Regions from separate parts of the Mesorhizobium sp. M0276 genome, predicted to be linked through region 3. Evidence: riboswitches for the same ligand, from Rfam matches in the RefSeq annotation. Region 3 holds a riboswitch; each other region holds the start of a gene.
What was found. Region 3 has a riboswitch for thiamine pyrophosphate ahead of thiC (phosphomethylpyrimidine synthase ThiC). Riboswitches for the same ligand answer to the same signal wherever they lie in the genome.
Positions count from the first base shown of each region.

Region 1: linked by a shared signal. The riboswitch ahead of NKJ01_RS14990 (YkoF family thiamine/hydroxymethylpyrimidine-binding protein) and the one ahead of thiC (phosphomethylpyrimidine synthase ThiC) in region 3 are both predicted to bind thiamine pyrophosphate.
Region 2: linked by a shared signal. The riboswitch ahead of thiB (thiamine ABC transporter substrate binding subunit) and the one ahead of thiC (phosphomethylpyrimidine synthase ThiC) in region 3 are both predicted to bind thiamine pyrophosphate.

Region 1 covers NZ_JAMYSC010000016.1:63,817-71,070, forward strand. Annotated here, with positions in the region: gene NKJ01_RS14965 (hypothetical protein) at 1-267, shown strand, start outside; gene NKJ01_RS14970 (hypothetical protein) at 470-1,177, opposite strand; gene NKJ01_RS14975 (glycosyltransferase family 39 protein) at 1,338-2,882, shown strand; gene msrA (peptide-methionine (S)-S-oxide reductase MsrA) at 3,014-3,532, shown strand; gene NKJ01_RS14985 (hypothetical protein) at 3,889-4,224, opposite strand; TPP riboswitch at 4,443-4,556, shown strand; gene NKJ01_RS14990 (YkoF family thiamine/hydroxymethylpyrimidine-binding protein) at 4,547-5,155, shown strand; gene NKJ01_RS14995 (ABC transporter permease) at 5,170-6,000, shown strand; partial or broken gene NKJ01_RS15000 (ATP-binding cassette domain-containing protein) at 5,997-6,508, shown strand; gene NKJ01_RS15005 (hypothetical protein) at 6,518-6,763, shown strand; gene NKJ01_RS15010 (ABC transporter substrate-binding protein) at 6,756-7,254, shown strand, end outside.
Region 2 covers NZ_JAMYSC010000009.1:147,988-155,241, reverse strand. Annotated here, with positions in the region: gene NKJ01_RS09840 (ABC-F family ATP-binding cassette domain-containing protein) at 1-1,335, opposite strand, end outside; gene NKJ01_RS09835 (thiamine diphosphokinase) at 1,337-1,981, opposite strand; TPP riboswitch at 2,069-2,183, shown strand; gene thiB (thiamine ABC transporter substrate binding subunit) at 2,227-3,225, shown strand; gene thiP (thiamine/thiamine pyrophosphate ABC transporter permease) at 3,462-5,081, shown strand; gene thiQ (thiamine ABC transporter ATP-binding protein) at 5,074-5,850, shown strand; gene NKJ01_RS09815 (M48 family metalloprotease) at 6,108-7,254, shown strand, end outside.
Region 3 covers NZ_JAMYSC010000002.1:231,169-238,422, reverse strand. Annotated here, with positions in the region: gene NKJ01_RS02815 (thermonuclease family protein) at 1-121, shown strand, start outside; gene NKJ01_RS02810 (hypothetical protein) at 123-452, shown strand; gene NKJ01_RS02805 (hypothetical protein) at 461-829, shown strand; gene NKJ01_RS02800 (hypothetical protein) at 859-1,413, shown strand; gene NKJ01_RS02795 (helix-turn-helix domain-containing protein) at 1,468-1,827, opposite strand; partial or broken gene NKJ01_RS02790 (adenosine kinase) at 2,969-3,282, opposite strand; partial or broken gene NKJ01_RS02785 (6-pyruvoyl trahydropterin synthase family protein) at 3,478-3,603, shown strand; gene queE (7-carboxy-7-deazaguanine synthase QueE) at 3,600-4,337, shown strand; TPP riboswitch at 4,617-4,733, shown strand; gene thiC (phosphomethylpyrimidine synthase ThiC) at 4,837-6,672, shown strand; gene thiO (glycine oxidase ThiO) at 6,669-7,254, shown strand, end outside.

The DNA.
Region 1 (7,254 bases), on a different contig from region 3:
GCCGGCGGCGTTCTGCGCGCGCTCTCGCGGCATCGCTACAAATTGCGCGAAATGATAGCCTCGCCAATCTGTGGCGCCTTGGCGGCGGCATATCTGACGCTGCCGGCGGTGTCCTACGCCAGGATCACCGGCCTGCCGATGCCGGATCCCGTCGACGACACCACCACACTGGCAGCGGCCTTCCTGATCGGCGTCTGCGCCATGTGGATCTCGGACGTCCTGTTCGAGTTTGTCGCGAGGCGATTCAAGCCGCCGTCAGATGAGTAGCTGCTGGCTCCGGTCGGCGTTGTCTGTTGGCATCTGCTTGACAGCATGCCCGAGACACTTTCGGCATGAAGCCGCGCCGAAAGAGCCGCCAGACGCGGTATAGTCCTCATTCCACGATTGCCATTTTTGCCCGCCTCGGCTCGCGCCGGGGCGGCCTTTTTGCGTTTCGGCCCGATGCAGCGGCGACTCGGATTGGCAAGCCTCAAGCCAGGATGTTGACCGCGCGTGCCGCGACCAGCGCGATGGTCAGCAGCGAGATCATGGATTCCGCCATCATCAACAGCTTGGCGCGCTGGGAGAGTGGCAACGTATCGGTGGGCGAAAACGCTGTCGCATTGGTGAAGGCAAGGAAGAAATAGTCGACGAAGCCGGGCAGCCAATCGCGAAGGTCACGGTCGTTCAGCGTCATCTGTGCGAACAGGAAGTCGGCCTGCGCGAGCTTGACGAGCCCGCAGGTCGGCGGTCCACCGCGATCGGTGCTCCAGAACCACAAGGCAAAGACGATGACGTTGGTGACCCATATGTTGAGCGCATCGATCAGCAGCGTCGTGCCGCTGTTGCCGGCATGGCCCTCCAGCAAGGCACGCACCAGCAAGAACAGCGAACCACAATTCATGAGGCTGATGATGGCGGTCATGGTTAGCGCGGTTCTGCGGATCATGATGCGAAACTGGCCGATCGCATGCCACTCGTGATCATCGACCGCCTTTCGGGTGGCGGCCTGTGTCCAGGCCGTGGCCACCGACAAGGGCAGCAGCAGGGCGGCCTCCAGCACCGGCGCCAGCCAGCGCGGCCCAAATGAGAGGTTGTTGATGACCAGAAGCTGCAGGCAGATGATAACCAGAACGGCCGCGCGCGCCATCCAGAAGTCGAGCGCACGGTAGTGGATGACGGCGTGGTGATGGCGCATTGGGATCCGGATTTTTCAGAGAGAGGAGCGCCGATACTCCTGCTCGATATTGGTGCTGCAATGGCACATAGCTATACTTTTTTGTAAGCTTCGACGTTTGGGCTGTTCGTCAAACCGGACTATGTGATCTAAGCGCCGCATGGCGGGGATAGATGGATCCATGGACGACTGGGTACCGGCGGGATTGGTTGCCGCCGGCATCGATTCCCCATCGGTTTTGTCCAGTCTAACCCGTCGTCCCTTGTATTTGCTGGCGATTTTGTGCGTGATGCAGATATTCTGCTGGACGGTGGCGCCCGCACTTGTCAACGTCTCACCGCCCAACGATGTCGTCGAAGGCTTCATGTGGGGCCGCGAATGGGTGCTGTTGAGCTACAAGCATCCACAGCTTCCCGCATGGCTGCTCGAGACCAGCCATCTTCTGACCGGATCGTTCCGCTGGCCGCAATATTTCCTGGCCCAACTGACGATCTCGGCGACTTTCGTCCTGGTCTATCTACTGGCCCGTGACCTGATAGGGCAGAAGCGTGCGCTGGCTGCCGTGCTTTTGATGCCGTCTCTCTATTTCTTCGGCTGGCCGACCCCGCAGTTCAATCATGACTACGCGCAGATGCCCTTCTGGGCCGCTATCTGCTGGCTGTTGTGGCGTGCAGGGCGTGGTGGTGGGCCGGGCTGGTGGCTTGCGCTCGGACTCGTATCGGGCGTCGGGCTCTACGCCAAGTTTTCCACCGCTCTGCTGTTGCTGTTCGGCGCGATTTGGCTGTTGTCCGACCCGCGGGCACGCAGTCGGCTCGCCACGCCTTGGCCATGGCTTGGCCTTGTGGTTTTCGTCGCTGTCGCTGCGCCGCTGGCCGTCGAACTCAACCGCGTCGATTTCCTGCCGCTGACCTATGCCGCCTGGCGCGATCAGTGGGTGCTGGCCCATCGCTCCCGCTTCTATTATATCGGCGTCCAGATGGCCGGGCTCTGCGGCTTTGTTCTGGTGCTGGCGATATCAGGGCTGCTGCGGCGCTCGGCGGCGCCGCAAGAGCCCGTTGGGCGCGGTATTCTCGTTTACCTCTTGTGGATGGGGCTTGGCCCGGCGCTCCTCGTCATGGTGGCGTCCCTGTTCACCGGGGCAGGCGAGGCCTGGGGCGCGCCGATGTACAATCTTGCTGGCGTTGTGGCGCTTGCCTTGCTGGGCCACCGCCTCGGCACCGTCGAGATGCGAAAGCTGGCGATCTGCGCGTTCGTCTGCATCATCGGCATATCTGGTGCTTATGCGGGGATCCGCTGGACGAAATGCAATTTGCGTGGACGGATGGACGCCGTCTGTTGGCCGGCGCAGAAGATATCGGATGAGGCCGAGGTCGTCTGGCACGCGGCCGCGCCCGGTCGGCTCGACATCGTCGGCGGCCATCCCCTTATCGCGTCGCTGGCGGGCCTCAACGCCTATGACAAGCCGTCGATCTTCACAGACCTGAACATGCAGTATGCCCCCTGGATCACCAAGGATCGGCTGCGCGACCACGGCATACTGCTGGTCTGGCCTGGGCGCGACGTGCCACCTCGACTGCAGGTGTGGGTGGGCAACGTCCCGGTCAAAACCGTTCTTTTCGACTGGTCGCTCAGGGCGCCGCCGGTGGTGGTCAGCTTTGCCGCCATTCCGCCCGGCGCGCCGCAGTTGGCGAATGCGATCGACAGCCTCGCCCAAACGAGCAACTGAAGCAGGTCGGCGGTCCGCTGGACGGAGCAAGAGACAATGCCCATTTATGGGAGATCCAAGTTGATTTTGCGCAATTCCAGACGGAAAATCGCTACACGCTTTTCGTGGAATTGCTTTTGAGGAGACGTGATATGGCGACTTCGACCGAACGTGCAGTTCTTGCCGGCGGCTGTTTCTGGGGCATGCAGGATTTAATACGGCGCTATCCCGGCGTCATCTCCACCCGTGTCGGCTATAGCGGCGGCGACGTGCCCAATGCCACCTATCGCAACCACGGCACCCACGCCGAAGCCATCGAGATCAATTTCGACCCGGCCATCATCAGCTATCGCACGCTGCTGGAGCGCTTTTTCCAGATCCATGATCCGACGACCCGCAACCGGCAGGGCAACGATGTCGGGCTGAGTTACCGCTCGGCGATCTATTACACCAGCGACGAACAGAAGCGCGTCGCCGAGGACACTATCGCCGATGTCGATGCCTCGGGTCTGTGGCCGGGCAAGGTCGTCACCGAAGTGGCGCCGGTCGGTCCCTTCTGGGAAGCCGAGCCTGAGCATCAGGACTATCTGGAGAAATATCCCAACGGCTACACCTGCCACTTCGTCAGGCCGGGCTGGAAGCTGCCGGTTCGCGAAAAGGCTGTTTCGTAGACTTCACAACCGGCGACTGTGCCGGCTCGACGAGACCGTCGAGCGGCTTCGTCGCAGGCCAAGCCCTTTCAGGTCACTGCGCCTTGTCACCTCGGTGCAGCCGTCGAGCGCCTGATATCAAGGACTGCGCCATCTTAGCACGCCACGTGGCAAATCAAGCGCGGCTAGGAACACGCTGCGGGGGGTAACGCCTGCTGCGTTGGGTATGACGTTGACCCTTGGCGGCTGCGAGACCGCGCCCCGCTTGAAAAGATCGATAATGCCAGCTTGGCCTTGTTTAGGAGTGCCCGGTTCCGCGGGCGCCCAAAAAAGCCGCGGAGCATGCGCTCGCGGCTTCCTCGGTTGCCGGCAATGGCCTACTTACCGCAGTGGTTATCGTTGACCGTCGGCACAGAGGTGCCCGGCGAGGTGTGGGTGGCGTCAGGCTGCGCGCCCTGCGGGCCGGCCGGGCAATTTCGATCTGCGTTCGAATTCATGTCGCCGGGCATGCCGGTCGTGCTGTTGGTTATGCCGAGGTCGACAGTACCGGGCCTAACCGTATTCGGCGAAGCCGGGGTGTTCGGCTCCACAGTCACCGACTTCCCGCTGCCGGCGCCATCGCCACTTGCGTTATTGCTGCCGGCACTTTGCGCCATGGCTGACATGGCCAGACCAATCGTGAGAGCCGAAGCTGCGAGGATTTTCATGAACATGGTTTGTCTCCATTTCTGTGAACTCGTCGCTTGTTTCTACGAAGGTGATCGCATTTGCGACTATGGGGACAACCGGTCGCGGCAGCGAAGGTTCCCGATAAAATTTCGCTCCAGAAACATCGGCGTCTTCGACCCAAGAACCACGCCTGGCGCAATGCTTTTTGGTGCAGCGCGCTGAAAAAATGGCTTTCACTTCGGTTTGATTGGTGCTTTAACCCGCGCATCCACAGGGGTGCTCCGTACGGTCGGGGCTGAGACGGGGGCGGCAAGCCCACAGACCCTAAAAGCTGATCTGGGTAATACCAGCGGAGCGAGGCGGGCCATGTTTTCAGGCGCACAGATTTCCCTATATCCCATGGCCGACGATTTCGTCGGCGTCATCCTTGGCGCGCTGGGCGCGCTCGGTCCCTATCGCGACAAGCTCCGGATCGAGACCGACGACATCTCGACCCTGCTGGTCGGGCCACCCGAGGTGCTGTTTCCAGCCATGCGCGACCTCTTCGTGGCGGCGGCGCGCAGCGGTAAACATTGCGTGCTGTCAGCCACCATCTCACGCGGCTGCCCGGGCGAGCCGGACGATCCGATCTGCCGCTCCGATGCCCTTGGCGGACCGGTCGGGCCACTCGGCCCGCGCAGGGATGCGGCCATCGCGGCGGTGCGCGGCGCGGCTTCGACTGGCCAGCCGGCGGCAGCGCAGTTCTCGCTCTATGTGATGGGCACCGACGACCATATGGATGAGATCTACGGCTGCATCGATTTTCTCAAGCAGTCGGGCGTCTATGAGCGCTCCAAGCATTTCTGCACGAAATTGCGCGGTGATGCGGGCGCGATCTTTTCGGCGCTTGACGCGGCCTTCTGCCGCTTCGGACCGGGTGCCGGCCACGTAACCCTCGACGTCACGGTTTCAGCCAACAGCCCGTCGGCCGTCTGAAACAGCCGCCGCCTATGCGAGGCCGTCAAAGGTTACCTGCCGTGGTCCCATCCCCAGTTTCTTCGCGCCCGATCGCGAGCCTTCTTGTCAAGGCGGTACCGGTGACGATGTCGGTCGGACTGCTCCTGCTGGCCTGGGAGCTTTATGCCATCTATTCCGGCATCAAGCCGACGACACTGCCGGCGCCGTCACGCGTCCTTGAGCAAGCGATGCTCAATCGCGAGGCGTTGATCGACAACGCCGCTCCGACCATCCGCGCCACGCTGCTTGGCTTTGCCTGTTCGCTCAGCGTCGCCTTTGCGCTATCGATACTTGTCGACTTTTTCCAGCCGCTGCGCCGCGCGCTGTTTCCCGTCTTCATCTTCAGCCAGACATTGCCGCTGGTGGCGATCGCGCCGCTGGTGGTGCTGTGGTTTGGCTTCGGACTGGCGCCCAAGATCATGCTGGTGGCGCTGGTCACCTTCTTTCCGATGCTGGTGGCATTGGTCGAGGGTTACGAGTCGACCGAGGCCGAGATCGGCCAGATGCTGCACGCCATGGGGGCAGGGCGCTGGCGCATCTTCGTGCTGGCGCGGCTGCCTTCGGCGCTGCCTTACTTCTTTGCTGGCCTGAGGATCTCCATCACCTATGCCGTGGTCGGCGCTATCTTCGCCGAATATGCGGGTGCGGCGAAGGGCTTGGGCATCTATATGCTCAACGCCAAGAACGATTTCCGCCCCGACCTGGTGCTGGCCGCTGTCGGCGTCAGCGCAGCGCTTACGCTTGCCCTGTTCGGGTTGACCGTACTGTTGCAGCGCATTGCCATGCCTTGGGAGGGCAAGCAAACCGCAGGGAAGCGGCGATGAGCCGGCTCGAACTGCGGCATGTGCGCAAGGCGTTCGGTGGGCTCGACGTGCTGGCCGATATTTCGCTGAGTGTCGGCGCTGGTGAGTTCGTCTCGGTGCTTGGGCCCTCAGGCGCCGGCAAGTCGACGCTGTTCCAGCTTCTGACCGGCGCCGAGCACGGCGAGGGCGAGATGTTGTTCGACGGCGCGCCCTCGATGACCACGGCAGGCATTTCGCCTTCATGCCGCAACGCGACGCGCTGATGCCGTGGCGACGCATTCTCGACAACACGACGCTGGGGCTCGAAGTGCAGGGCATCGGGCGCAAGGCGGCGCGGGCACGTGTTGCGCCGCTGTTTGCCGAGTTCGGGCTTGCTGGCTTCGAGCGGCATTTTCCTGCTCAGCTGTCCGGCGGCATGCGCCAGCGTACGGCCCTGCTGCGCACGGTGGTGCAGGAGCGCGACATGCTTTTGCTCGACGAGCCTTTCGGCGCGCTCGACGCGCTCACGCGCACCGCGATGCAGCGCTGACTTGAGCGGATGTGGCGGGATCACGGCTGGACGGCGCTCCTGATCACCCATGATGTGCGCGAAGCCGTGTTCCTGTCCGACCGCATCTATGTGCTGTCGGCGCGCCCGGCCTGCATCGTGCGCGAAATCAAGGTGCCGCTGCCGCGACCGCGCAGCCTCGGCGGCGATGCTGCGCGCCAGGCAAGTGCGCTCGAGGCCGAGATCCTCGACATCATCCTCAACCCCAACCCATCCAAAGGAAATGACCATGATTGACTTGACGCGCCGGCAGGCTCTGCTGCTGACCCTTGCCACCGGCCTTCCGCTGTTTGCCGGATCGGGGCGAGCCCGGGCACAATCGGCGGCGCAAAAGGTTACCGTCGCACTCGACTGGACGGTCAACACCAATCACATCGGCCTGTTCGTCGCCCGCGACAAGGGGTTCTATTCCGAAGCTGGACTCGAGGTCGGGATCCTGCCTTACAGCGATGCCGGTGCTGGCACGCTGGTCGCCAACCGCGTCGCCGATTTCGGCATCAACGGCACGATCAGCCTGTTCACCCAGAAAGCCGCCGGGGCCGACCTGAAGGGCGTCTACGCGGTGGTGCAATCCGAAACCGGCCGCGTGGTTTTCAACGCGGCTCGCAGCGAGATCAAAAGCCCGCGGAATCTCGACGGCCTGACCTATGGCGGCTTCGGCAGCGCCTGGGAAAACGCACTAATCGGCACGATCATCCGGCACGACGGCGGCAAAGGCAATTTCGAGA
Region 2 (7,254 bases), on a different contig from region 3:
TTCCTGCAGAAGCTCCAGCGTCTCCATGTCGAGATCGTTGGTCGGCTCATCGAGAACCAGAAGGTTTGCCGGCCGGGCCAGCACGCGGGCCAGCAACAGCCGAGCTCGCTCGCCGCCGGACAGTTCCCGCACCGGCGTGCGCGCCTGCTCCGGCTTGAACAGGAAATCCTTCATGTACGAGACGACATGGCGCTGCTCGCCATTGATGACGAGGTTTTCGCCGCGTCCGTCGGTGAGATACTGCGCCAAGGTCTCCTGCGGGTCGACCGCCTCGCGCTTCTGGTCGAGCGTGGCGATTTCCAGATTGGTGCCGAGCCGCACCGAACCGACATCGGGCTTCATCTCGCCGGTCAGCATCTTCAGCAGCGTCGTCTTGCCGGCACCGTTCGGCCCGACCAGGCCGACCCGATCGCCGCGCTGGATGCGAGTCGAAAACCCCTTGACCACGGTGAGATCGCCAAAGCTCTTCTCGATATTCTTGGCCTCGATCACCAGCTTGCCGGATTCTGCGGCATCGCTGGCCACCATAGTGGCCGATCCTTCGGCCCCGCGATGGCCGCGAAAACGCTGGCGCATGGTCTGCAATTCGCCCAACCGGCGCATGTTGCGTTTGCGCCGCGCCGTCACGCCATAGCGCAGCCAGTGCTCCTCACGCACGATCTGGCGGCCAAGCTTGTGCTGCTCGCGCTCTTCTTCCTCCAGCACCAGGTCGCGCCATTCCTCGAAATGACCAAAGCCCTTGTCCAACCTGCGGGTCTGGCCGCGATCGAGCCAGACCGTGGCGCGCGATACACGCTCGAGGAAGCGGCGGTCGTGCGAGATGACGATCAGTGCAGACGAGGTGCGGACAAGCTCCTCCTCCAGCCATTCGATCACGGATAGATCGAGATGGTTGGTCGGCTCATCGAGCAGCAGGATGTCGGGTTCGGGCGCCATGACGCGGGCAAGGGCGGCGCGCCTCGCCTCGCCGCCGGATAGGTCGTTGGGCCGCTCCTCGCCAGACAAGCCGAGATGCTCCATCAGATAGCTGGCGCGGTACGGGTCGTCGGCGGGGCCAAGTCCGGCCTCGACATACGCCCGAACACTGGCAAAACCCTCCATGTCGGGCATCTGCGGCAAATAGCGTATGGTCGCCGAAGGCTGGCGGAACACCTCGCCGTCCTGCGGCTCGATCAGGCCGGCGGCTATCTTCAGCAGCGTCGACTTGCCCGACCCGTTGCGGCCGACCAGCGCGATCTTGTCGCCTGCCGACGCCGTCAAGGCGGCACCATCGAGCAGCGGCGCGCCGCCGAAGGTCAGTTTTATACCGTCGAGATTGAGAAGGGGCGGGGCCATATCAGCTTTCAGGCAAGGGATAGGGATGGGCGAGCAGTATCGCGCGGCCGTGGCCCAGCGCGATTTCGAGGCGGCCCCTGACCTCATTGGAAATGGTCAGCGACGAGCCAAACGCCACCCCGACGTGGTTCAGCGGCCATTTGGCGCCGGTGACGGTCAGGCCGGCGAGTTGGGAAAAGCCGAGCACCGAAAACAACGTGCCGTCGGCATAGTCGAAGCCAGCCTTGCCGTGGAGCAAGGGGACACCCTCCTGCGCGCCGCTGGTTAAAAGCACATCCGTCCCGGCCTCGGCCAGCCGCAGGGCCAGCGCCAGATGCAGGAAGGCGTGGTCGGCGCGCTTGCCGCCGAAGGCGCCGGCGAGCACCAGGCTGGTCGCGCCGAGCTCCAGTGCGGCGGCGATGGCCAGTTCGCCATCAGTCTTGTCCTTTTCGGCCGGGAAAGTCCGGCGGGGAACAGTCGCGAGATCGTCCGGCAGGTTGGCCGGCACGGAATCGAAATCCCCCACCCACAGCTCCGGGACAAGGCTGAGCAGTCGCGCATGGCCGATGCCGGCGTCGGCGGCAATCACGCGGGAGCCTTCGACCTGGCGGTCGAGCCGTGGCGTGCGGATGAGGTCGCCGCCAAGCAGGATGGTGAATGTGCTCATATCGTGTGGCCCTTACCAGCCCGGCAACGGAAACGGAAGGCGGCAAACTCCCACTTGCGTGGGGGATCGGCCCGGCCTATGTGTCGAAACGCTCTAACGGGGTGCCGGACGCGATCTTCGCGGACCGGCTGAGAGGCAGTCTCGCCAACCCGCTGAACCTGATCCGGTTTGTACCGGCGGAGGGATTAGACGTTTCGGACAGTCCGACGCCTCAATTCCTTTCAATTCGAACGAAGGAGGCGCCGATGCGCACGCTCTTATACGCTCTTGTCTCAGCCATGACCTTGGTCTTGTCCGGACCGGCCTTGGCCAAGGACAAACTCACCGTCTACACCTATGAAAGCTTCACCGCCGACTGGGGTCCGGGTCCCGTGGTGAAGAAGGAATTCGAGGCCGAATGCGGTTGCGATGTCGAGTTCGTCTCGGTCGCCGACGGCGTCGCGCTGCTCAACCGCGTCAGGCTGGAAGGCGCATCGACCAAGGCTGATATCGTGCTCGGCCTCGACACCAATCTGACCGCCGACGCCAAGGCCACCGGCCTGTTCGCACCGCATGGCGCGGTGGCGGACGTCTCTGTGCCGGGCGGCTGGAGCGACGACACTTTTGTCCCCTTCGATTACGGCTATTTCGCTGTCGTCTACGACACCGAGAAGCTGAAGAGCCCGCCGAAGAGCCTGAAGGAACTGGTCGAAGGCAGCACCGACGACAAGATCGTCATTCAGGATCCGCGCACCTCGACGCCGGGCCTTGGCCTGCTGTTGTGGGTCAAGTCTGTCTATGGCGACAAGGCGCCGGAGGCCTGGGCCAAGCTGAAGGCGAAGGTGCTGACGGTGACGCCGGGCTGGAGTGAGGCCTACGGCCTGTTCACCAAGGGCGAAGCGCCGATGGTGCTGTCCTATACGACCTCGCCGGCCTACCACATGGTCGCCGAGAAGACAGAGCGCTACCAGGCTGCCTCTTTCGAGGAGGGTGAATATCTCCAGATCGAGGTCGCGGGCATCACCACGACAGGGGCCAAGAACCCGCTGGCGGCAAAGTTCATGGCCTTCATGACAGGGCCGAAATTCCAGGATGCCATCCCCGAAACCAACTGGATGTTCCCGGCCGGGAAGACCGAAAAGCCGCTCAACCCGGCCTTCGACAAACTGGTCAAGCCGACCAAGACATTGTTGCTCAGCCCCGAGCAGGTCGCCGCCAACCGCAAGGCCTGGGTGGATGAGTGGCTGACGGCGATGAGCAAGTAGGGCTCAGCCACCTCGGATGTTTGCGCCAAGCCACCCCCCTCTGGCCTACCGGCCATCTCCCCCTCAAGGGGGGAGATCAGCTACTTTGCTGGGGGCTCGTCCCCGGCAACGTTGGAGGTTGGCGAAGGCATGGGTAACGGCTAATCTCCCCCCTAGCGGGGGAGACGTCCGGCAGGACGGAGGGGGGCGCGACGGAGCGCGGCCTTCGCTAAGAACCTCAAGTCAGGTGGCCCAGCGTGCAACGCGCGTCTGACCCCCGCATCACAGCTGGCATCCTGGCGCTCGCCGCCATCGCGCTGCTCATCGGCGGCGCATTTGCCGGCCTGCTTTTCGAAGGCGGCCACGACCTCTCTGGCGCCTGGGCAGCCTTCGATCCCTATCTCCTGCGCGTCGTGCGCTTCACGCTCTGGCAAGCGGTATTGTCGACGCTGCTCTCCGTCGTGCCTGCACTGTTCGTCGCACGCGCTATGTCGCGGCACCCACGCTTCTTCGGCCGCGCCTTCATCCTGCAACTGTTCGCCGTACCGTTGGCGCTGCCGGCCATCGTCGCGGCACTCGGCGTGCTGGCGCTTTATGGCCGCGCCGGCTATTTCGCAGGCGTGCTCACGGTGATCGGCGGTGGAAGCTGGCCGGGTATCTACGGCCTGTCGGGCATTCTCGTCGCCCATGTCTTCTTCAACCTGCCGCTGGCGACAAGGCTGTTCCTCGAGGCGCTGCAGACTATACCAGCCGACCAATGGCGGCTGGCGAGCCAGCTCGGCATGGTGGCGCGCCCGGCATTCAGGCTGATCGAATGGCCAACGCTGCGTGCCGCATTGCCGGGTGTCGCCGGGCTTATCTTCATGCTCTGCATCACATCCTTCACGATCGTGCTGACGCTCGGCGGCGGGCCGGCCGCGACGACGCTGGAGGTCGGCATCTACCAGGCGCTGCGCTTCGATTTCGATCCCGCGCGGGCGGTGACGCTGACGCTGCTGCAGATCGTCCTGACCTTTATCGTGGTGCTGGCCCTGACGCGGCTTGGCGCCAATGTGGTCGGCGACACCAACCTGCCGGTTGCCCAACGCCGCTATCTCTCCGTCAACAGGAGCGAGAGCTGGCTGAACGCCATGCTCATCGTCTTGGCGCTGCTGTTCGTCGTCGGGCCGATGGCGGCGACGGTGTCGGCCGGGTTGAGTGCCGACCTCGGCCGGCTGGCTGGTGAGGCCACTGTCCGACAGGCGACTCTGACCAGTGCGGTGCTGGCCTTGCTGTCTGCGCTGCTCTCGGTGATGCTGTCGCTGGCGCTGACCATGGCGCGGCGGGCACTGGCGTTGAACCGCCGCGCTGGTCCCCGGACAATGCTAGAGCATGTCACGGATTCAGGCGCCGGCTTTGTCCTGGTCGTGCCGCCGATCGTCGTCGGCGCCGGCTGGTTCCTGTTGTTGCGCCATGTCGGCGATGTCTTCGCCATCGCCCCGGTCATGGTCGTTACCGTCAACGCGGTGATGGCGATGCCGTTCGCCCTGCGCGCCGTCCGTCCCGCCTACGATGCGGCCAGCGAGCGTCACGAACGGCTCTGCGCACAGCTCGGCATAGCGGGCTGGAACCGATTGGTTCTGGTTGACTGGCCGTCGCTGCGGCGGCCGCTCGCCACCGCCTTCGCTTTCGCCATGGCCCTGTCGCTCGGCGATCTCGGCGTCATTGCCTTGTTCGGCAGTGATTCCGTGCAGACATTGCCCTACCTTCTCCTGGCGCGCATGGGGAGCTACCGCACCGCGGATGCCGCCAGCCTGGCACTGCTGCTGGGCCTCGTCTGCCTCGCGCTGATCGTGGCGGCGCACTGGCTGGGAAGGGAGAGGGTCCGGGATGCTTGATGGAAAGGTCAGCCGGCTCGAAAAAGGCGCGCCGGTGCGGCTGGACAGGGTGTCGTTCAGCTACGGAGAGATGCCGCTCGTCTTCGACGTCGAGTTCGCCACGTCGAAGATCACCGCCATCATGGGGCCGAGCGGGTCGGGCAAGTCGACCCTGCTCAATCTGGTCGCCGGCTTCGAGATGCCACAGTCGGGCCGCGTGCTGATCGGGGGCGCCGACGTCAGCGCCGACCCGGCCTCGGCGCGGCCGGTATCGATGGTGTTCCAGGAGAACAACCTCTTCGCCCATCTTTCCGTCGAGCAGAATGTCGGGCTCGGCCGCTCGCCAGCCCTGCGGCTGACCGAGGCGGACCGCGCCGCGATCGCCGAAGCACTTGTGCGCACCGGTCTTGGAGGCAAGGAAAAGCGCCTGCCGCGCGAACTTTCCGGCGGGGAACGCCAGCGCGTCGCATTGGCCCGTGTCCTGGTGCGCAACCGGCCGGTGCTGCTGCTCGATGAACCCTTCGCGTCGCTCGGGCCCGCTTTGCGCGATGATATGCTGGATCTGGTCGCCGCCGTTCATGCCGAGCGTGGCATGACGGTGCTGTTTGTCACCCACCAGCCTGAAGACGCTCGCCGCATCGGCGAGCACATGGTGTTTCTCGACAATGGAATGGTCGCGGCAATCGGCAAGGCAGATGATTTCTTCACTGGGGCTGGTCCCGAAGTGTTCCGGCGCTATATCGGCGAGAGTGGCGGTTTATCACGAGATATTGCCCGGAAGCGGACATAATTTACGGTCAAACCGGCTCCAGGCGATGTGGCGCTTGCTTGCCATGACTGGAGGAGTGTGGCTAGGTCCGACCTGCTGGTCCGGCACAGGACGTGATTTGCCTGCAGCATCCGCCGCCCGCCCGAGGGACGTGCAACGGATGCTGCAGCAGTTTAAGATAGCGCATGACGTGTTCCGAAGATCGCCCCCGGTTTTCGTGGTTATGCGCCGGGACCCGAAAGGAAACCGTTCTGGCGATCGGCGTTGATAGACTACGAATGAATCCGCTGGCGCGTTTTCTTGCGCTGGCCGGTTTTGCCGTGGCGCTGGCGAGCTGCCAGATGTTCATGCCGCCGGAAGTACAGGAGTCCGGCTTCCAGCCTTCCGACAAGCCGATCACGGTCGACAACGTTGGCGCCAACAACAAGCTCGCCGAACTGGCCAAAGCGCAGCACCCGCGCATCCTGGCGACTTATGGCGGCGAATATTCCGACCCCAAGCTCGAGCGCATGGTCGCCAAGGTGGTCGGCAATCTGACGGTGGTGTCTGCCAACCCGACGCAGACCTATCGCATCACCATCCTGAATTCGCCCAACGTCAACGCCTTCGCGCTGCCCGGCGGCTATCTCTACATCACCCGGGGCCTGCTGGCGCTGGCCAATGATTCGGCTGAGCTTGCCGCTGTCATCGCCCATGAAATGGGCCACGTCACCGCCAATCACGGCCTGCAGCGCCAGCAGCTGGAGGCCGAGGAGGGCCTGGCGACGAAAGTGGTTTCCGATGTGCTGGGCGACAGCCCGACCGCCAAGGCGGCGCTGATCCGCGGCAAGCTGAGGCTGGCGCAATTCTCCCGCAACCAAGAGCTGGAAGCCGACGCCATCGGCATCAAATCGATCGGCGAAGCCGGCTACGATCCTTTCGCCGCCGGCCGCTTCCTGCAGTCGATGTCGGCCTATACGGACTTTCGTTCGATCAGCGGCGCCACCGATGCCAGCCTCGACTTCCTGGCCACGCACCCCAACACGCCGCAGCGCATCGATCTGGCGCAGCGCCATGCCCGCCAGTTCGGCGCGCCGGGCGTCGGCTCGCGCGACCGCGATTCCTTCCTCGCCGGCATAGACGGCCTGCTTTATGGCGACACGCCTGAAGAAGGCTATGTGCGCGGCGAAACCTTCCTGCATCCGGGCCTCGGCGTGTCCTTCTCGGTGCCGCAGGGTTTCATCATCGACAATTCGGCGGCCGCGGTGACGGCAACCGGTCCCGGCGATATGGCGATCCGCTTCGACGGCGTCTCGATCGACAAGAACCGCGCGCTGACCGACTATATCCGCAGCGGCTGGGTGGCCGGCCTCGACGACAGCAGCGTCAAGCAGGAGACGATCAACGGCAACGAGGCGGCGACGGCGCATGCCGGCGCCGAAGGAT
Region 3 (7,254 bases):
TTCGGCGCGGGATAAAAAGGCACCCGAGCAGGCTCCGGACACGTTCGACCCCGGTCTCCCCTTGCCCCCTCCGGTCACTCCCGACATTCCAGCATCCTCTATAGAATCCCAAGGAGGCTAACATGAACAGTTTGCTCACATACGCACTTGGTACGGGAGCGCTGCTCCTCGCAGCGGCCCCGATCGCAGCAATGTCGCAGTCCGCCACACAAGATGGCCCCACGCAAAAGCAGGTGGAAGAACGCGATCCCAACTATTGCGGTGCCGGCGGCGCCGGTTGCGACCCGCAGGACGTTCAGCAATGGAAGATGATCGGCAACAAGCTTGCCGATCTCTCGTCTGCCGATCTCAGCCAATACGCCTATGCCTGCGTCAAACATACCGATTGGAAGAAGGATTGTGAGAAGGATCCCGCTATCATTCTCAAGCGGCTTGGCATTGAAGGATATTGAGAAGCATCATGCCCAATCCTTACGTTTCCGCAGGTATCGCCGCCGCAGTTGCAGCTCTCGTCGGCTTCGGCGCCGGCTACGAGGTCAACAGCATGACCACGAGCACGAAAATCACGGAGCTCGAGACGAAGGTCACTGAGCTTGAGACAAAAGCGGCCGAAGCAGCGAAGCTGGAAGTTCCTACCGACGAGGAGGCCACGGCGGCACTTCAAAAAACGACCTTCAAAGGGAGCTCAATGCGGATAACCGAATGTCAGAAGCACCCCATAATTCCTGGCGTGATTTGCAACGGCACAGTCTCGGATTCGTCCGGCTGGTCTATGCCTAAGTCGCTTCCATTCGCAAAAATCGATGGCACTTGGGCCTATGCAAACTGATCGTTTTTAATTTCTACAGGAGAGACGAAATGCAATCTTATGGCTTGTTTCCCGCTGCATTGATTGCCACCGGCACGCTATGGGTGGCCGCGCCCGCCCAGGCGCAGGATGCGTCGTGGGGCTGCCAGGTTCTTCTGTGCGCAGCATCACAAAACCCATCCTGGCACGGCGTTTCCTATTGCGTTCCGCCGATGACAAAACTGATCGCGGCCATGGCAAAACCCGGCTTCAGCTGGCCAATTTGCCATGAAGCCAAGGCGGGCACGCCCGGCCGGGAAATTTATGAGCAATGCCCTGAAGGCACAAAGGTCGGCTACAGTGAGCGCGGCCACGACGGCAATCGCAGTGAGCCCGATCGCTGCGTTAAGATGGTCAATGTATGTAGACATCGTTTTACCAACGGGTTCACAGGCAATAGCCGTGATGACCAAATCACCTATCGTAACACTGGCGGCGGCCGTGACGGCGATAGCTGCACCCAGCAAGTTTCATCAGCGCGCCCCCGTCGCGCCGACCCATGGTATTTCGACATCCCAAACGAGCACGGGCAAAAGCAGCGTTTCTGGTTCAATCTCAATTATTGATAAGATGAAGTCGATCTGTAGGCTTGCCCTCGGGCAAACCCGGGCAACGCTCGCTCACGCGTGCTGCGCATAATGACGCTCAGTCGTCTTTTTTTTTGACTTTCGCCCCTTTTCCTCCTGCCGTGTCGGCACTTGGAGATCCTGCTCGCTGACCTCGAACAGATCGTAAATCGAAACCTCGAGTTGACGGGTCATTTTATCGAGCATCGTCAGCTTGACGTCCCGCTTTCCGCGGACGACCTGCGACATGTATCCTTCGGTCAAATCAAGCTTCGCAGCGAGATCCTTGTTCTTCCAACCCCGCTGCGCCTTGATCCGTTCCAGGCCAAACACGAGTCGCTCCTGAAACGTCAATTCCTTCAAATCCTTGATGGTCGTATCTTCGCCTTTGTTTTCGCCGTTGAACCGGGGCATGCGCGTATTGTCACCTTCTTAGCCCGAGAATGATTGGGGTGTGTTCTTGACTCGCCGCCGCTAACCTGACTCCAAAGATTGGGGAATTAAGAGTCCTTGTTCGTGGCACGCCCCTCCGCCCGATGCACGGTATAGCTGATTGAAGTGGTTCAGCTTTTTCCGAATCCCTTACGCTAAGGCGGCTAACCACTTTGTGCAGTTACCTTATTTTAGGTAACCCGAATGCACAAGAATCTTTTACCATTTTGAATGGAACGTGCGGCTACTTGCGCTTGCCCGAATATTCGGCGGCTCGACGCGGAAGCCTGAATGTGATAGCCGAGCAGCGCGTACCAAAGACGCTGCGGTAAGGGCACACAGTATGCGACCGGCGTCGTTGAATCCCATGTGCGTCGCCGGGTCCGCCTGTCGGCCGACATACCTGCTGTTCGCCTTACTCGATACCGTCACGCCGCATCATTTCTTTGCGGAGTTGGAACGCGCGGGATCGCTGGAGTGGCTGGTTGACAAGATGAAGCGGTTGCCGTGGCGCGCACCAACAACACGTGAGCTGGCGCGCCTGGTGTGGCAAAAGGAGAGGGGCGAGAGCCCATGGCCTGCAATGAAGCGATCAAGAGTTGCGATCCTGGAACCAAGCTGCCCGGTCGACCATCCGGACCGCGGCCTTCAATGCCGGCTCGCCTTGGAACCGGCCTTACAGGAATTGGCGGATCGCGCAGCGGGATCCGGCTGGACCGAGGACGAGATAGCCTACGCGCTCCTCGAGCTCGCCGGCGCGCGTCTCAAGAGCAACTCTGCAAATTGCGCGACTGAGAGGGCGATTGACCGCGCGAGGAGCCTTGTCGTTGTCGTTCGCGCCGATCCTCGAAATCATCACGTGCCACCTGCAGGGAACGCAACGGCCTGCTTTTGCGGGAGATGCTGCTGCTGCTCATCCCCCAACAGGCCTGCAGTTTTTCCAGCAGCATTCCGTTTGTTCATCCGGTTGTTCGCGCCCCTGCAAACCCTAACCGGTCAAATCGGCGCTTGGAAGACCACCAGACTCACGTTTGGGTTCAGGCCGTAAGTTTTCGAGCCTGCCTTAGCTTTGTCAAAAGCAACCACCCGGTCGTGCAGCGGACGAAAAGGCACTTGCTTGGCTTTCCGAGCGGGTCACGGCGGCGATCTTGCAGTCCTTGCGAATCCGCGCCAGCGCGTCGTCGAAGGAAGAGGTCTGGTAGAGCGATTTGATCTCGTGGTCGTTGGGAAAGGCGATATCGACCGTGCCCGAGCGCATCAGGTCCAGGAACTCGTCGCGATAGCGGTCGACGCGTCATCGACACCTCGCGACCGGCCGCATGGGCAAGCTTCGCCGTCTGCCGGATCGGCGCGCGGCGGGTCCCACAGATAGCCCCGAAATAGGTGACCTCGGCGCTTGTCGGCCTCGACATCCTCCGGCCTGAGCTCGACGTAGGCGCTACCGAGCCGGTGCTTCTCGGCCAAGTTCCACACATACGGATAGTCGACCATGAAATCGGATCGAGGCGAGGCCTTGGACGGTTGAGCCTTGGTCAGGATGCCGCCGCCCACGAGCCGATCGGCCCTCTCGATAATTTGGCGCACCCTCGTTGTCGACAAGCCATGTTCCTGCGCCAGGTCGGCGAAGCGTGGCATGACCGTGTCACAGCGGAATGTCTGGCCCGCCACTTCTACGACTGGTGCAAGAGACTGCTACCGGAAACCTCCGCTGTGCGGGTGAGCGAGACACCGAAAACCTGGGCGGAATACCGGCCATGACTTGCGCGTTGGAACCCGGAATCCGCGTGAGCGAGATTTTTGGGCCGACCATTCAGGGCGAAGGCATGCTGATCGGCTTGCCGACGGTATTCGTAAGAACGGGCGGGTGCGACTATCGCTGTACCTGGTGCGACAGCCTGCATGCGGTGGACAGTCGCTTCCGCCATGATTGGGAAATGATGTCTGCCGACGCGGTCTGGCGAGAGGTCATTGCGCTTTCCGGCGGTCAGCCAGTGATGGTGTCGCTGTCGGGCGGCAATCCGGCCATCCAGCCGCTTGGCCAGCTGATCGACCGCGGGCATGGTGAGGGCTACCGCTTTGCATTGGAAACCCAAGGCTCGGTGTCCAGGCAATGGTTCGCGGATCTCGACGTGCTGGTGCTCAGCCCCAAGCCCCCCTCGAGTGAAATGACGACGGATTGGGCCGCATTCGACGCCTGCGTCGAGGCGGCGCAGGACAAGCCGCAAATGGCGCTCAAGCTCGTCGTTTTCGACGATGAAGACTATGCCTATGCCAAAGACGCCGCGGCGCGCTATCCGCAATTGCCCGTCTATCTCCAGCCCGGCAATCACACGCCGCCGCGTCCCGGTAACGAAGACGATTTCATCGACATAGCCGGTATGATGAAGCGCATGGAATGGCTGGTCGAAAAGGTGACCCGTGACAGGTGGTTCGAGGCGCTTGTACTGCCGCAGCTTCATGTTCTGCTGTGGGGAAACAAACGGGGCGTCTAGCTCACGCGGAAGGATTGCCGATGACGAGCAAGACAGACATCTAACGCAATCTTACCCAATTGGGCGACAGCAACGCCGTTTCGGCTAGCTCCGAAAATGCCGTGCTGAAAAAGCTTTGGTATCCGCGTGATGGCTCGCCTATCGTGGGCGCTTCGCCGCTCCTCCAGGCGTGACTTGCTCTGATACGTGCGCGAGCACTCCGCCCGGTTTTGATTAGCCGCCGGTCGTCACCGCCGGCCAAATGCGCTTGACAAAATAGCGCCGGCCCGTTCAACCTGAGGCATTCACCAGGGGAGTCCCGGCAAGGGGCTGAGATACTGCTGGCTTTCGCGGCGCAGTGACCCGTTGAACCTGATCCAGTTCATACTGGCGTAGGGACGGTGCAAGCGCTTTGCGGGAGTTCACGCCCGAGGTCCTGTTTCGGCAGGTCGACAGAAGCGTCTTTTCATCCTTCCGGCACAGAACTGGGTCTCCAATGCATGAGCAAAGGAGCCTCACGATGAATGCCCTCACCCCCGCCGTGTCGACGGGACCGCTGCCCGCCTCGCGGAAGATCCACAAGCCCGGCACCATCCACTCGCAGATCAAAGTGCCGATGCGCGAAATCTCCGTCCATCCGACAGCCGGCGAGCCGCCCGTTACCGTCTACGATCCGTCGGGCCCCTATACCGATCCGGCTGTCGAAACCAGCATCGAAAAGGGCCTCGCCCGGCTTCGCCACGAATGGATCTTGGCGCGCGGCGATGTCGAGGACTGTGACGGCCGCCATGTCCGGCCGGAGGACAACGGATTCGCGACGGGCGAACGCCTGACGCCGGAATTTCCCATCCGCCACCGACCGCTCAAAGCCAAAGCAGGCAAGGCGGTGACGCAGCTTGCCTATGCGCGCGCCGGCATCATCACGCCCGAGATGGAGTTCGTCGCCATCCGCGAGAACCTCGGCCGCGAGATCCTGCGCGGCACGCTGCAACGCGACGGCGAAAGCTTTGGCGCAGCCATCCCCGATTTCGTCACGCCCGAATTCGTCCGCCACGAGGTGGCGCGCGGACGCGCGATCATTCCCGCCAACATCAATCATCCCGAGAGCGAACCGATGATCATCGGCCGCAATTTCCTGGTCAAGATCAACGCCAATATCGGTAACTCCGCCGTCAGATCGTCGATGGCTGAAGAGGTCGAAAAAATGGTGTGGGCGATCCGCTGGGGCGCCGACACGGTGATGGACCTGTCGACCGGCCGCAACATCCACAACATCCGCGAATGGATCCTGCGCAACTCGCCGGTGCCGATCGGCACGGTGCCGCTCTACCAGGCGCTCGAAAAGGTTGGTGGCATCGCCGAGGACCTGACCTGGGAGGTCTACCGCGACACGTTGATCGAGCAGGCCGAGCAAGGCGTTGACTATTTCACCATCCACGCCGGCGTGCGGCTGCATTACATCCCGCTGACCGTTGACCGGGTCACGGGTATCGTCTCGCGCGGTGGCTCGATCATGGCAAAATGGTGCCTGCACCATCACCGGGAAAGCTTCCTCTACGAGCACTTTGCGGAGATCTGCGACATCTGCCGCGCTTATGACGTCTCCTTCTCGCTCGGCGACGGCCTTCGTCCCGGCTCGATCGCCGATGCCAACGACGCGGCGCAATTCGCCGAGCTGGAAACGCTCGGCGAGCTGACGCAGATCGCCTGGGCGAAAGATTGCCAGGTGATGATCGAGGGGCCCGGCCACGTGCCGATGCACAAGATCAAGGCGAACATGGACAAGCAGCTCGCCGTCTGTGGCGAGGCGCCGTTCTATACGCTTGGACCGCTGACGACCGACATCGCGCCGGGCTACGACCACATCACTTCCGGCATCGGCGCGGCGATGATCGGCTGGTTCGGAACGGCCATGCTCTGCTACGTCACGCCCAAGGAGCATCTCGGCCTTCCCGACCGCGATGACGTCAAGACCGGCGTGATCACCTACAAGATCGCAGCGCACGCGGCCGACCTGGCGAAGGGCCACCCGGCGGCGAAAGTCAGGGATGACGCCCTTTCCCGCGCGCGCTTCGAGTTCCGCTGGGAGGACCAGTTCAACCTGTCGCTCGACCCCGAAACCGCACGGTCCTTCCACGACCAGACCTTGCCCAAGGAGGCGCACAAGCTGGCACATTTCTGCTCGATGTGCGGACCGAAATTCTGCTCGATGCGTATCTCTCACGACATCCGCGCCGAGGCACAGAAAGAGGGCATGGCGGCGATGGCGGCGAAATACCGCGAGGGCGGCGATCTCTATCTGCCGGCGGACGAGACCGGCGCACCGCTCATACCTCAGCCACGTGAGCGATCATGAGGGTCCTGGTCAAGGGGGCCGGTGTCGCCGGCCTCACCGCAGCTTTCGAGCTCGCCACACGTGGCGCGACGGTGACCGTTGCCGAGATAACACATACCCTTGGCGGCAATGCGTCGTGGTTCGCCGGCGGCATGCTGGCGCCATGGTGCGAGCGTGAAAGCGCCGAGCAGCCGGTGCTGGATCTCGGACGCGATGCCGCCGACTGGTGGGATGCGGTACTGCCGGGTCACGTGACACGGGCCGGAACACTTGTCGTGGCCGCGCCGCGTGATGCGGGCGAGCTCGACCGGTTCGCCAGCCGCACCTCGGGTCATCGGCGTGTCAATGAAGATGAAATCGTGTTGCTCGAGCCCGACCTCGCCGGCCGCTTCCGCCGCGGACTGCTCTTCCCCGACGAAGCCCATCTCGACCCGCGTCAGGCGATGGCGGCACTTCATGACAGGCTGGCGGCGATGGGCGTCGAATTCCACTTCTGCGCTGACGTCCGGCGTGCTTCCGGGTTCGATCGTCAGATCGACTGCACGGGAATGGCAGCAGCCAATGACAGGCTGCGCGGCGTTCGCGGCGAGATGCTGATCCTGC